Regions from separate parts of the Pseudoflavonifractor sp. BSD2780061688st1 E11 genome, predicted to be linked through region 2. Evidence: a T-box and tRNA genes for the amino acid it is inferred to sense, from the RefSeq annotation. Region 2 holds a T-box; the other holds one or more tRNA genes.
The links. The T-box of region 2 lies ahead of metG (methionine--tRNA ligase). A T-box ahead of a tRNA ligase gene usually reads a tRNA of that ligase, here a tRNA-Met.

Region 1: it has a tRNA-Met gene. The T-box ahead of metG (methionine--tRNA ligase) is inferred to sense a tRNA for this amino acid. The anticodon was not compared.

What each region holds. Positions count from the first base shown of each region.
Region 1 is NZ_SPHM01000008.1:64-5,388, reverse strand. It holds gene ispF (2-C-methyl-D-erythritol 2,4-cyclodiphosphate synthase) at 1-66, opposite strand, end outside; gene FGQ85_RS05090 (hypothetical protein) at 170-1,801, opposite strand; gene FGQ85_RS05085 (ABC transporter ATP-binding protein) at 1,794-2,504, opposite strand; tRNA gene FGQ85_RS05080 (tRNA-Met) at 2,825-2,898, opposite strand; tRNA gene FGQ85_RS05075 (tRNA-Val) at 2,925-2,997, opposite strand; tRNA gene FGQ85_RS05070 (tRNA-Met) at 3,005-3,078, opposite strand; tRNA gene FGQ85_RS05065 (tRNA-Val) at 3,103-3,175, opposite strand; gene gdhA (NADP-specific glutamate dehydrogenase) at 3,364-4,698, opposite strand; gene FGQ85_RS05055 (MarR family winged helix-turn-helix transcriptional regulator) at 4,802-5,266, opposite strand.
Region 2 is NZ_SPHM01000035.1:20,538-25,862, forward strand. It holds gene FGQ85_RS14130 (DegV family protein) at 1-469, shown strand, start outside; gene FGQ85_RS14135 (winged helix-turn-helix transcriptional regulator) at 533-1,798, shown strand; T-box leader at 1,837-2,076, shown strand; gene metG (methionine--tRNA ligase) at 2,309-4,231, shown strand; gene FGQ85_RS14145 (LysR family transcriptional regulator) at 4,318-5,211, opposite strand.

The DNA of each region.
Region 1 (5,325 bases), on a different contig from region 2:
CCCTCCGATAATCAAGTCTCTTCCTTCTGTCAATTTATGGACATCATATCCCATTCCTACTCTCAATAAGACTCCTCCTTTACTTTTCACGTTCATCTGTCATGTATTGTACTCTTTTCCATCTTATTTTAACATATTCTTCCCAAAAACTACTGATTTTTCAGGAACATTATTTAACGCGGAACATTTTCGGGGCATAGCGGTACACCAGAATGAGCGCCGCCACAATATAGGCAAGTGTCACAACCAGCACACCTGCGGTAAACGGAAGATTTCCTGTGAGAGTACCGTTTGCCTGAAGCTCATAACACAGAAAACAAATCAGATAGACCGCCATATTAATTGCCTGAAAAAACGGATTTTTTACATTCATCTCTTCAGAATACGGCTGGAATACGTAGTACAAAAACAGGTGATGCACGGTAAAGAACACAGAAAGCATCAGTACTGCCGCACAAAACAAAAACATGTTCTGTCCAAAATTCCAGATACCGCAGATTCCACGAAATCCTGCCACCGCTGCACAGATTGCAGCTCCGATCACCAGATTATACCCCGCGATTTTTACCAGACGGATCCGGAAATTGGATAGAAGCGTCTTTGGATTCCGGTAGAAACCGAATTTCAGCATACTTTTATCGCAATTATAAAACATTGCCTTGCAGGCCTTGTCAGCCACCGTCATCATATACATAACAAAAACGAAAATCGGAAGGAAATCCGGAAGGTTTTCTGCTCCCAGATACGCTACTTCCGGCATTCCCACTCTGAACATCACACCTGCGATAAAAAAGCCCACGACTGCCGCCAGACGATAGTACACCGGTCTTAGAATCTGCCTCCTGTGCCTCAGGAAAAACAAAGCATTAAAGTATTCATAGCCGTGAAGCTTTTCCACTTCCGCCATCTTTCTGTTGTCTGCATGCAGATCCTGCTCCCGAATTCCCACAGACTTCTCATTTGCCGCCTGGGTGGATTGATTGACAATGGAAGAAAACAGCCATTGCTCTTCTACCGTCCTGTGGAGTTTCCGGCGGTAACAACGGTATCCTGACAGAATATACCACGCCGAAATCACACCCACAATACAAATCAGAACAAGTAAAACAGGATGAAACAGTCTCTCTGCAGTCAAAAATGGTCCCCACGGCACGAACACAGTATATGCACCGGCAACGGACAGAAAAATAATTGTCCATACCCATCCGGTTTTTCTGGAGAACACAATCCCTTTCCGGTCATACAGCCATACCTGAAACGCCTCGCCCGCAGCACGCATCATCACAATGACAATCCAGAGACATATACCGTCTGCAATACTTCCTCCCGTAAACCAGGAAGCTGTCATGATGCAAATCAGAAAATACAATGCGAACGGGATATAACAGTAAAGAAGATATACCTTTGTATACTTTTCCACATCCATTTTCATGTACCGTATCGCGGTAAATTTCTCTTTCGTTACTTTAAAGACCACACTATCCTGAAGCGGTCCCATGATACAGGACAAAAAGAACAGGATCTGAACCAGACTGTCAAATCTCACTCCACTTTCCGCCGTACCAGCAAAAAGTGCCGGAAGGACAGCAAAAAGAAATATGTAAAGCGCCTTCCCCGCCAGACTGAAAACCTGACCAAGAATTGTAAACAACACCGCAAGCACCATCTTCAATTCCCGATTCCCATACACACTGTCCGGAACATGCTTCCCGATCACCCACAGTCTCTTCAGATAATACAGGAACGTATTCGTCACAATTGTTGCTTTTAACATAATAATCTGCTGTAATGTTCTAACCATGGCTTTCCTCATCCTTCAATAATTCAATGATCTGTTCTTCAAAATCCTTCTGCTTCAACATCTCATGGTCGATCTGCCTGAGTCTCCCGTCACTTAAAATGACGATCTCATCACAAAGATCCGTCGCAAGCTGCAGAATATGCGTAGAGAAAATGATCACATGATCCTTCTGCATACTGCGCAGAAGACGCTTCATCTCCAGCGCAACAACTACATCCAGTGAAGTCAGCGGCTCATCCAGAAGAATCACCGGCGGCCTTGAGATCATAAAACAAATCATCTGAAGCTTATTCTTCATTCCATGAGAATATCCCTTGATCAGCTTCTTCCTGTCCTCCTGGTCAATCTGCACCAGATCAAAATACGCTTCCGCACTCGTCCCCGGCTCAATCCTGTCCCTGTTAATATCCATAAAAAACCGTACAAACTCTTCACCCGTCAAAAAATCCGGAAGCACCGGCACCGAAAACACATATCCAATCTCATCCGGCATTATCTCCCGCTCGTTCTCTCCGTCCCAGAGCATAGCAGCCCCTGAATCCGGCTGAATCTCATCGCTCAGGCAATTAAACAACGTCGTCTTACCAGCTCCATTACGCCCAAGAAGCCCATAAATCTTTCCCTTTTCAAACACAAAGGAACAATCATGCAAAACCACCTTGCTGCCAAAAGATTTCTTCACATTATTTAAACGTAATTCCATATCCTTCCCCTTTTCGTTCGATTTTTTCAATATTATATCTAAAAAGTCTGCCAGATACAACGTAAAAAACCATATTCCAGAAATATTAAGAATTATTTAGAATTATTGCCAAATTATCGGGGACGTGTTCCGGTGTATCGGAACCTGTCCCCGATGGAAAAAATCTGACAATTTGAGTTTTGCCTTATTTTATGCGGGTTTCGGGGGTTTTTTTGTCATTTACGTCGTGTACCTGTGTATCGGAACACGTCCCCGCCGAAAGTAAAACACAACAAAAAAAAGAGACTTTCGTCTCTTTTTTTGTACTTATGAATTTGTAGTAGCGGGAACTGGATTCGAACCAGCGACACTACGGGTATGAACCGTATGCTCTAGCCAACTGAGCTATCCCGCCATATGTTTTGTAATTGTCATAAGAAATGGGACCTATAGGGCTCGAACCTATGACCCTCTGCTTGTAAGGCAGATGCTCTCCCAGCTGAGCTAAGATCCCATATGAATAGCGGGAACTGGATTCGAACCAGCGACACTACGGGTATGAACCGTATGCTCTAGCCAACTGAGCTATCCCGCCATATGTTCGTAATTTCTTACGAAATGGGACCTATAGGGCTCGAACCTATGACCCTCTGCTTGTAAGGCAGATGCTCTCCCAGCTGAGCTAAGATCCCATATATCGCGGGTCGCTTTCGCAACCCGCTTGATTATTATACTATTAACATCTGATAAATGTCAACACTTTTTTTATCTTTTTTGACATAGATTTTTTCACTTTTTTTGATGGTCTTTGCGGCTTTTTCCGTTTCAGACTGTTATAGCAGGATCTCAATGAATCTGCGTCTTTATCTTGCGGAAATTTTTAAACAATTCCCTGAGCTTCCATTGCGGCTGCTACTTTTTCAAATCCGGCAATGTTTGCTCCTACAACATAGTTGCCTTCGCATCCGTATCTCTTTGCTGCGTCTGCTGCGTTGTGGCAGATGTTTACCATGATGTTTTTCAGTTTCGCATCAACTTCTTCAAAAGACCAGCTCAAACGCTCGCTGTTCTGTGACATTTCCAGTGCGGATGTTGCAACACCGCCGGCATTGGATGCTTTTCCAGGTGCAAAGAGTATGCCATTTGCCTGTAAGTATTCTGTTGCTTCCATTGTAGTCGGCATGTTTGCTCCTTCTGCAACTGCGATACATCCGTTTGCCACAAGCTGTTTTGCATCTTCAAGGTGCAGTTCGTTCTGTGTTGCGCAAGGAAGTGCGATGTCACATTTTACGGACCATACACCTGCACCTTCATGGTATTCGGAGTTCGGACGGTATGTCTTGTACTCGGTCAGTCTTGCACGTTTTACTTCTTTGATCTCTTTCACTGCATCCAGATCAATGCCTTCCGGATCGTAGATCCATCCGGTAGAATCGCTCATGGTCACGACTTTTGCACCCATCTGTACTGCTTTTTCTGCTGCATAGATCGCAACATTTCCTGCTCCGGAGATGGCAATGACTTTATCTTTCATGTCTTTGCCTGCAAGTTTTAACATTTCTTCCGTGAAGTAAAGCAGTCCGTATCCTGTTGCTTCTGTACGAACAAGGGATCCTCCATAAGTCAGACCCTTTCCTGTGAGCACGCCTTCAAATACGCCGCGGATTCTCTTGTACTGTCCGAACATGTAGCCGATCTCTCTTGCCCCTGTTCCGATGTCTCCGGCCGGCACGTCTGTGTCTGCTCCAATGTATTTGCACAGCTCTGTCATGAAGCTCTGACAGAATGCCATGATCTCTCTGTCGGATTTTCCTTTTGGATCAAAGTCAGATCCGCCTTTTCCTCCGCCGATTGGAAGACCTGTCAGGGAGTTTTTGAAAATCTGCTCAAATCCAAGGAATTTAATAATGCTTAAATTTACAGACGGATGGAGTCTGAGTCCTCCTTTGTATGGTCCGATTGCGCTGTTGAACTGTACCCGGTATGCCTTATTGACATGTACCTGTCCGTTGTCGTCTACCCACGGCACACGGAAGAGCAGCTGTCTTTCTGGCTCTGTCAGTCTTTCCAGAAGCGCTTCTTTTCTGTATTTATCTTCATTTGCCTCAATCACGACACGGAGAGATTCCAGAACTTCTTTGACAGCCTGGTGAAATTCCGGTTCGTTTGGGTTTTTCTTTACTACAAGGTCAATCACTTCATCTACGTATGACATAACATCTTCCTCCTACTTCTTTTCCTAAAAAAGTCTGCATAAACATACATCGCTTTTCTTCTTTAACACTGTAAAGCATTTTCATGTCATTGTCAAGAATTTTTTACCTTGTCTTTTTGGTTCGCTTTTCCTGATTTTCCATTCCCGCGGCCTTCTCATGGGCAGCTTTTGCCAGTATTCGCAGCTGTTCGGAAAACGGCTCCGGATCGATTTCGCTCTCGGCCAGCAGTTCTCCCCACCATTCCGTCAACTTGTCTTTCAGCTTCAGATACAGTTTTTCTCCGCTTTCTGAAAGCGAAATTTCGTATGTTTTTGCATTTCCCGGACGTTTTTCCCTGATTATATATCCACTTTTCTCGAGGCGGCGCATCTCTCTCGTCGCCATTGCCTGATCCATGGCCATGGAATCGCACATCTCTCTCTGGCTGCACTTTGGATTGGCCCCAATATACATGACAAAATAATAGCTGGAATAGCCGATCCCGTACTGCTCCACCAGATGGTGCAGATACTTCTGTGACTGACGGTTTAGAATAGAAATATATTTTCCGATCTTACTGGACGGCATATCTGTCCCTCCCTTAATAAAACCATTAAGCAATTTTACGCTTACATTATAATCATCGT
Region 2 (5,325 bases):
ATTAAGGGAGCAGGGGAAAGCAATGCAGGAAGTCCTGACAGTACTGAATGAAGAACGAAGCCATATCAATGTCTGGTTTACCGTGGATGATCTGCACCATCTTCAAAGAGGAGGACGTGTCTCCAAAACGACTGCGATTGTCGGCAGCATGATCAACATCAAGCCGCTTCTTCGTATAACGGCATCAGGAGAACTGAAATCCGACGGCACTGTCCGCGGGCGGAAGAAGGCGCTGAAAACACTTGTCACCAACATGGAAAAGTCGCTGGATCCGGAACATTACGGAAAAGACCGCAAAGTGGCAATCCTTCACGGAGACTGCATGGAGGATGCCCTCGCAGTGAAGAAAATGGTAAACGATCTTGGATTTGAGGATGTCGTTATCAACGATGTCAGCCCAAGCATAGGCACACACGCAGGACCGGGCGTTGTAGGACTGGTGTACTACGGAGGGAAAGTGACGGAATAAGGAGGCGAGGCTGTGGATTCATAAGCGATTAAGGAAATACGGGACATAGGAGAAACCATCGCAGTGGAATTCAAGCGTTGTGGGAATGGTATTGAAAGCGATGTATATGAAACAGTATGCTCTTTTCTGAACCGTTTTGGAGGAGACATTTTTTTAGGCGTACTGGATGATGGAACTGTTTTAGGGGTGCCGGAAAATGCGGCAGCTGATATGGTCAGAAACTTTATAAGCTGTGTCAGCAATCCGGCGTTGTTTACACCTACAGTTTATTTGTCACCCAAAGTCCTGAAATATGAGGGCAAGACAATTATTCATATTCATGTTTTACCAAGTGCCGAGGTTCATAGTTACAAGAAAATAATTTATGACCGGATTGATATGCTTCCTAAACTTCGTATTATGGCAGAAAATCAGAGTAACGGAAGCGGACATCCGTGGAGCCGTATGACAGATGATGAATTGTTGAAAAGTGCGAGATTATATTCTATTGATCGTGTAACTGGTGAGCAGGGATTCAATCTGGCAGCGGTTATGCTTCTTGGAAAAGACGATGTAATTTTAGACATTGTACCGGCCTATGTGACAGATGCGCTTTTACGCAGAGTAAACATTGATCGTTATGATGATAGAGAAATCATCCAGACAAATTTGATAGAAAGCTATGAGCGTTTAATGGAATTTGGGCGCAAGCATTTGCTGGATAAATTTTTTCTCGAAGATGACCAACGTAAGAGTCTGAGAAATATTATCACCCGTGAGATGATTGCGAATACATTGATCCATCGTGAATATACAAGCTCTTATCAGGCAAAATTTGTAATAGAAAAGGAACGGATGTATGTGGAGAATGCCAATCGTGCTTCTCAAAATATTGTGATTACACCGGATAATATGGAACCAATACCCAAAAATCCAATTATCGCATCCTTTTTTAGAAATATTGGTTATGCGGATCAGCTTGGTTCTGGTGTAAGAAATTTATTTAAATATAGTAAATTTTATTCTGGAAATGATCCCGAGTTTATTGAAGGAGATATATTTAAAATTATTGTACCATTGGATGAGGGAAATAGAGAAGAACAGACCACCCAGTCAGTCACCCAGACCACCCAGTCAGTCACCCAAACCACCCAGTCTAAAGAAAATGATCCTGAAAAAAATATTATGGAACTGATAGAACAGAATCCGTTTCTTTCTCAAAAACAAATGGCTGAAAAACTGAATTTAAATAAAAATACGTTGAAGTACTATATCAAAAAAATGAAAGAAAAGGGAGTAATTGAAAGAGTAGGAACCAATCGAAAAGGGAAGTGGATTGTTAAATCTTGACTTTCAAAAATTTCTATGCTACCATTTTTACTACATAAGCAAACGCGTAGAAGAAGAGAGTACATGTTCTGGAATCTTACAGAGAATTCCCGGATGCTGAGAGGGATGGAGAAAGGAAGATGGAAGATGGCTTCAGAGCGGCATGGATGAACACGGATGACCGTGATAATTCATGATGGGTTCCGCCCGTTACAGCGGAGGGTGCCGTCCGGCACTCGCAGAGGTCTGTCCTGCGAGGGGCAGATAAACGGAAGTGGTAACGCGGATTCGCCTTCCGGGGAAATATCCCCGGAAGGCTTTTTATTTAACAGGAAACTTTGTTCCCTGTTAAATAAAAACGCTCCGCGGGATGCGTACTCGTGCGAGGCAGAAATTTGTCGCTGACGCGACCGCACTCGGCGCGAGAGTTCCGCAAGCGGAACTCTATGTTTATTTTGTAGCGTTGACTGGTGGACCGTATCAACAGGTGAAGCTGATTTTAGCGTTTATTAAAAAAGGAGAGAAAAATCTATGTGCAGTAATTGTAATGAAAAAGAAAAGTATTATATCACGACTGCGATTGCCTACACATCCGGCAAACCGCATATCGGAAATACGTATGAGTTTGTGCTTGCGGACGCAATCGCAAGATACAAAAGAAGCAAGGGCTACGATGTCTATTTCCAGACCGGAACAGATGAACATGGACAGAAGATCGAGCTGAAGGCGGAGGAAGCAGGCGTGACTCCGAAGGAGTACGTGGACAAAGTAGCTGCCCAGGTGAAAGAGATCGCTGACATGATGAACACATCATACGATCATTTTATCCGTACAACGGATGACTACCATGAGAAACAGGTGCAGAAGATCTTCAAAAAGCTGTATGATCAGGGAGACATTTATAAAGGATACTATGAAGGAATGTACTGTACTCCGTGCGAATCCTTCTTTACCGAGTCCCAGCTTGTGGACGGTAAATGTCCGGACTGTGGACGTCCGTGTACACCGGCAAAAGAAGAAGCATACTTCTTCAAAATGAGCAAATATGCGGACCGCCTGATCCAGCATATCAACGAGCATCCGGAATTTATTCAGCCGGTTGCGCGGAAAAACGAGATGATGAACAATTTCCTTCTTCCGGGACTTCAGGATCTTTGTGTATCCAGGACGTCATTTAAGTGGGGAATCCCGGTAGACTTTGATCCGAAACATGTCGTTTATGTATGGCTGGATGCGCTGACCAACTACATCACCGGAATCGGATACGATGCGGACGGAAACAGCTCTGAGCTTTTCAACAAGAACTGGCCGGCAGACCTGCACCTGATCGGAAAGGATATTATCCGTTTCCATACGATTTACTGGCCGATTTTCCTGATGGCGCTGGATCTTCCGCTTCCGAAGCAGGTATTTGGTCATCCGTGGCTTCTGCAGGGAGACGGCAAGATGAGTAAATCCAAAGGAAATGTGATCTACGCGGATGAGCTTGTCAACCTGTTCGGTGTGGATGCAGTACGTTATTTTGTGCTTCACGAAATGCCGTTTGACAACGATGGTGTCATTACATGGGAACTGATGGTAGAGAGAATGAACTCTGACCTTGCCAATACATTAGGAAACCTTGTAAACAGAACAGTTTCCATGACAAATAAGTATTTTGGCGGAACAGTGACGGATAAAGGCGTGGCAGAAGAAGTGGATGCAGACCTGAAGCGTGTGACGGAAGAGACATCCGGCAAAGTGGACGCCAAGATGGAAGACCTGAGAGTGGCAGACGCCATCACAGAGATTTTCAATCTTTTCAAACGCTGCAACAAATATATCGATGAAACAATGCCATGGGCACTTGCAAAAGAAGAGGATAAGAAAGACCGTCTTGAGACAGTGCTTTACAACCTGATTACAAGCATCTCCGAAGGAGCAAAACTGCTTGCACCATATATGCCGGAGACAGCCGAAAAGATCCTCGCGCAGCTTGGAGACGGCCATGTGACAGACAAGCCGGAGATTCTTTTTGCAAGAAGAGATATCAAAGAAGTGATGGAAGAAGTAGAGAAACTTCATCCTGCACAGCCGGAAGAAGCACCGCAGGAAGAGGAAGGTCCGGTGATCGATATCGAGGCAAAACCGGAAATCTCCTACGATGATTTCATGAAAATGCAGTTCCAGGTAGGCGAAATCATCAAATGTGAGGAAGTTCCGAAGTCCAAAAAACTTCTCTGCTCTCAGGTGAAGATCGGAAGCCAGGTAAAACAGATCGTGTCCGGAATCAAGAAATGGTACTCACCGGAAGAGATGGTCGGAAAGAAAGTCATGGTTCTTGTCAACCTGAAACCGGCGAAGCTGGCAGGCGTGCTTTCCGAAGGAATGATTCTCTGTGCGGAAGATGAAAATGGAAACATCGTACTGATGCAGCCTGAAAAAGACGTTCCGGCAGGAGCGGAAATCTGCTAGAAAACAGGAAAAGACGGGAGCTGTCCCTATGGGCGGGCTCCCGCCTTTTATTATGAAGCGATGTGTCTGGCAGCTGAAAACTGCCGTCAGTTCCGGTTTTGAACCGGGTGTGCGCACTCACGGATAAATGCTAGAAACTGTTCCTCCCGGGGATTTGGCTGGTAATTGTCCGCTGTTGCGTACAGGAAGTCCAGTGTATTATATTTTGACTCCAGCGGAACATAACAGATATCCTGTTTGACAGGTTCTTCTCCAAGAATAGCCAGAACTCCGATGCTGTCACTGTTTTCCAATGTATCAAAAAAACCGCCGCGGTCACTGACATATAAAATACCGGAGAAATCCGTCAGTTCAATATGCCTGAAAAACGGCAGAGAATCATTGAAACAGACGAGTGGGAAACGAAACATATCTTCAGGTGTTACACAGGAATGTCCGGAAAGAGGATGCCCTTTCCGCATAATTACGGAAAGTCTGACGTCCGGGAACAGCTTTTTGACTGTACAATGATAAGACCGGGCCATTTTTTCATAGATGGCATGAGTGTTGCTCGCGTAGCATACAAGCGCAAGACGGGCGGCCCCGGAGTTGAGCGCCTGAAAACATTCCTTCAGGGAAAGCTCCTTAAAACTTTCAGAACCCTCTACAGGAAAGTTCCCCTGGAAACGGAGAAAGCAGTTGAAAAAGAACGGCCTGTAGTAGGATACAATATCCAGACGGCAGGAAGATCGCGCTTTCAGCCGGCGTATATATTCCACTTCAGAATGAATCTTTGCGGCGCTGTTCAGCAGCTCTTCACCTGAGGCGGTGGGAATGATCCCGGTAGACGTGCGCCGGAAAATCTGGATTCCGAGTTCCTTTTCCAGAGATTTTAGTTTGCTGCTCAGGTAAGGCTGTGAAAGAAAGAGTTCTTTTGCAGCCTTGCTGATGGAACGGTATTTTGCGATTGCCAGAGTATACTCCAAATCTTTTAAATCCATAAACGCCCTCCTGATCAAAACTGAAGATCGTATCATAGTATAAACTTGAAAAAAGTATAGCATTTTGCAGAATCTTTTTCAATGAAGGGCGAAAAGTGATGAAAATAGAGTGAT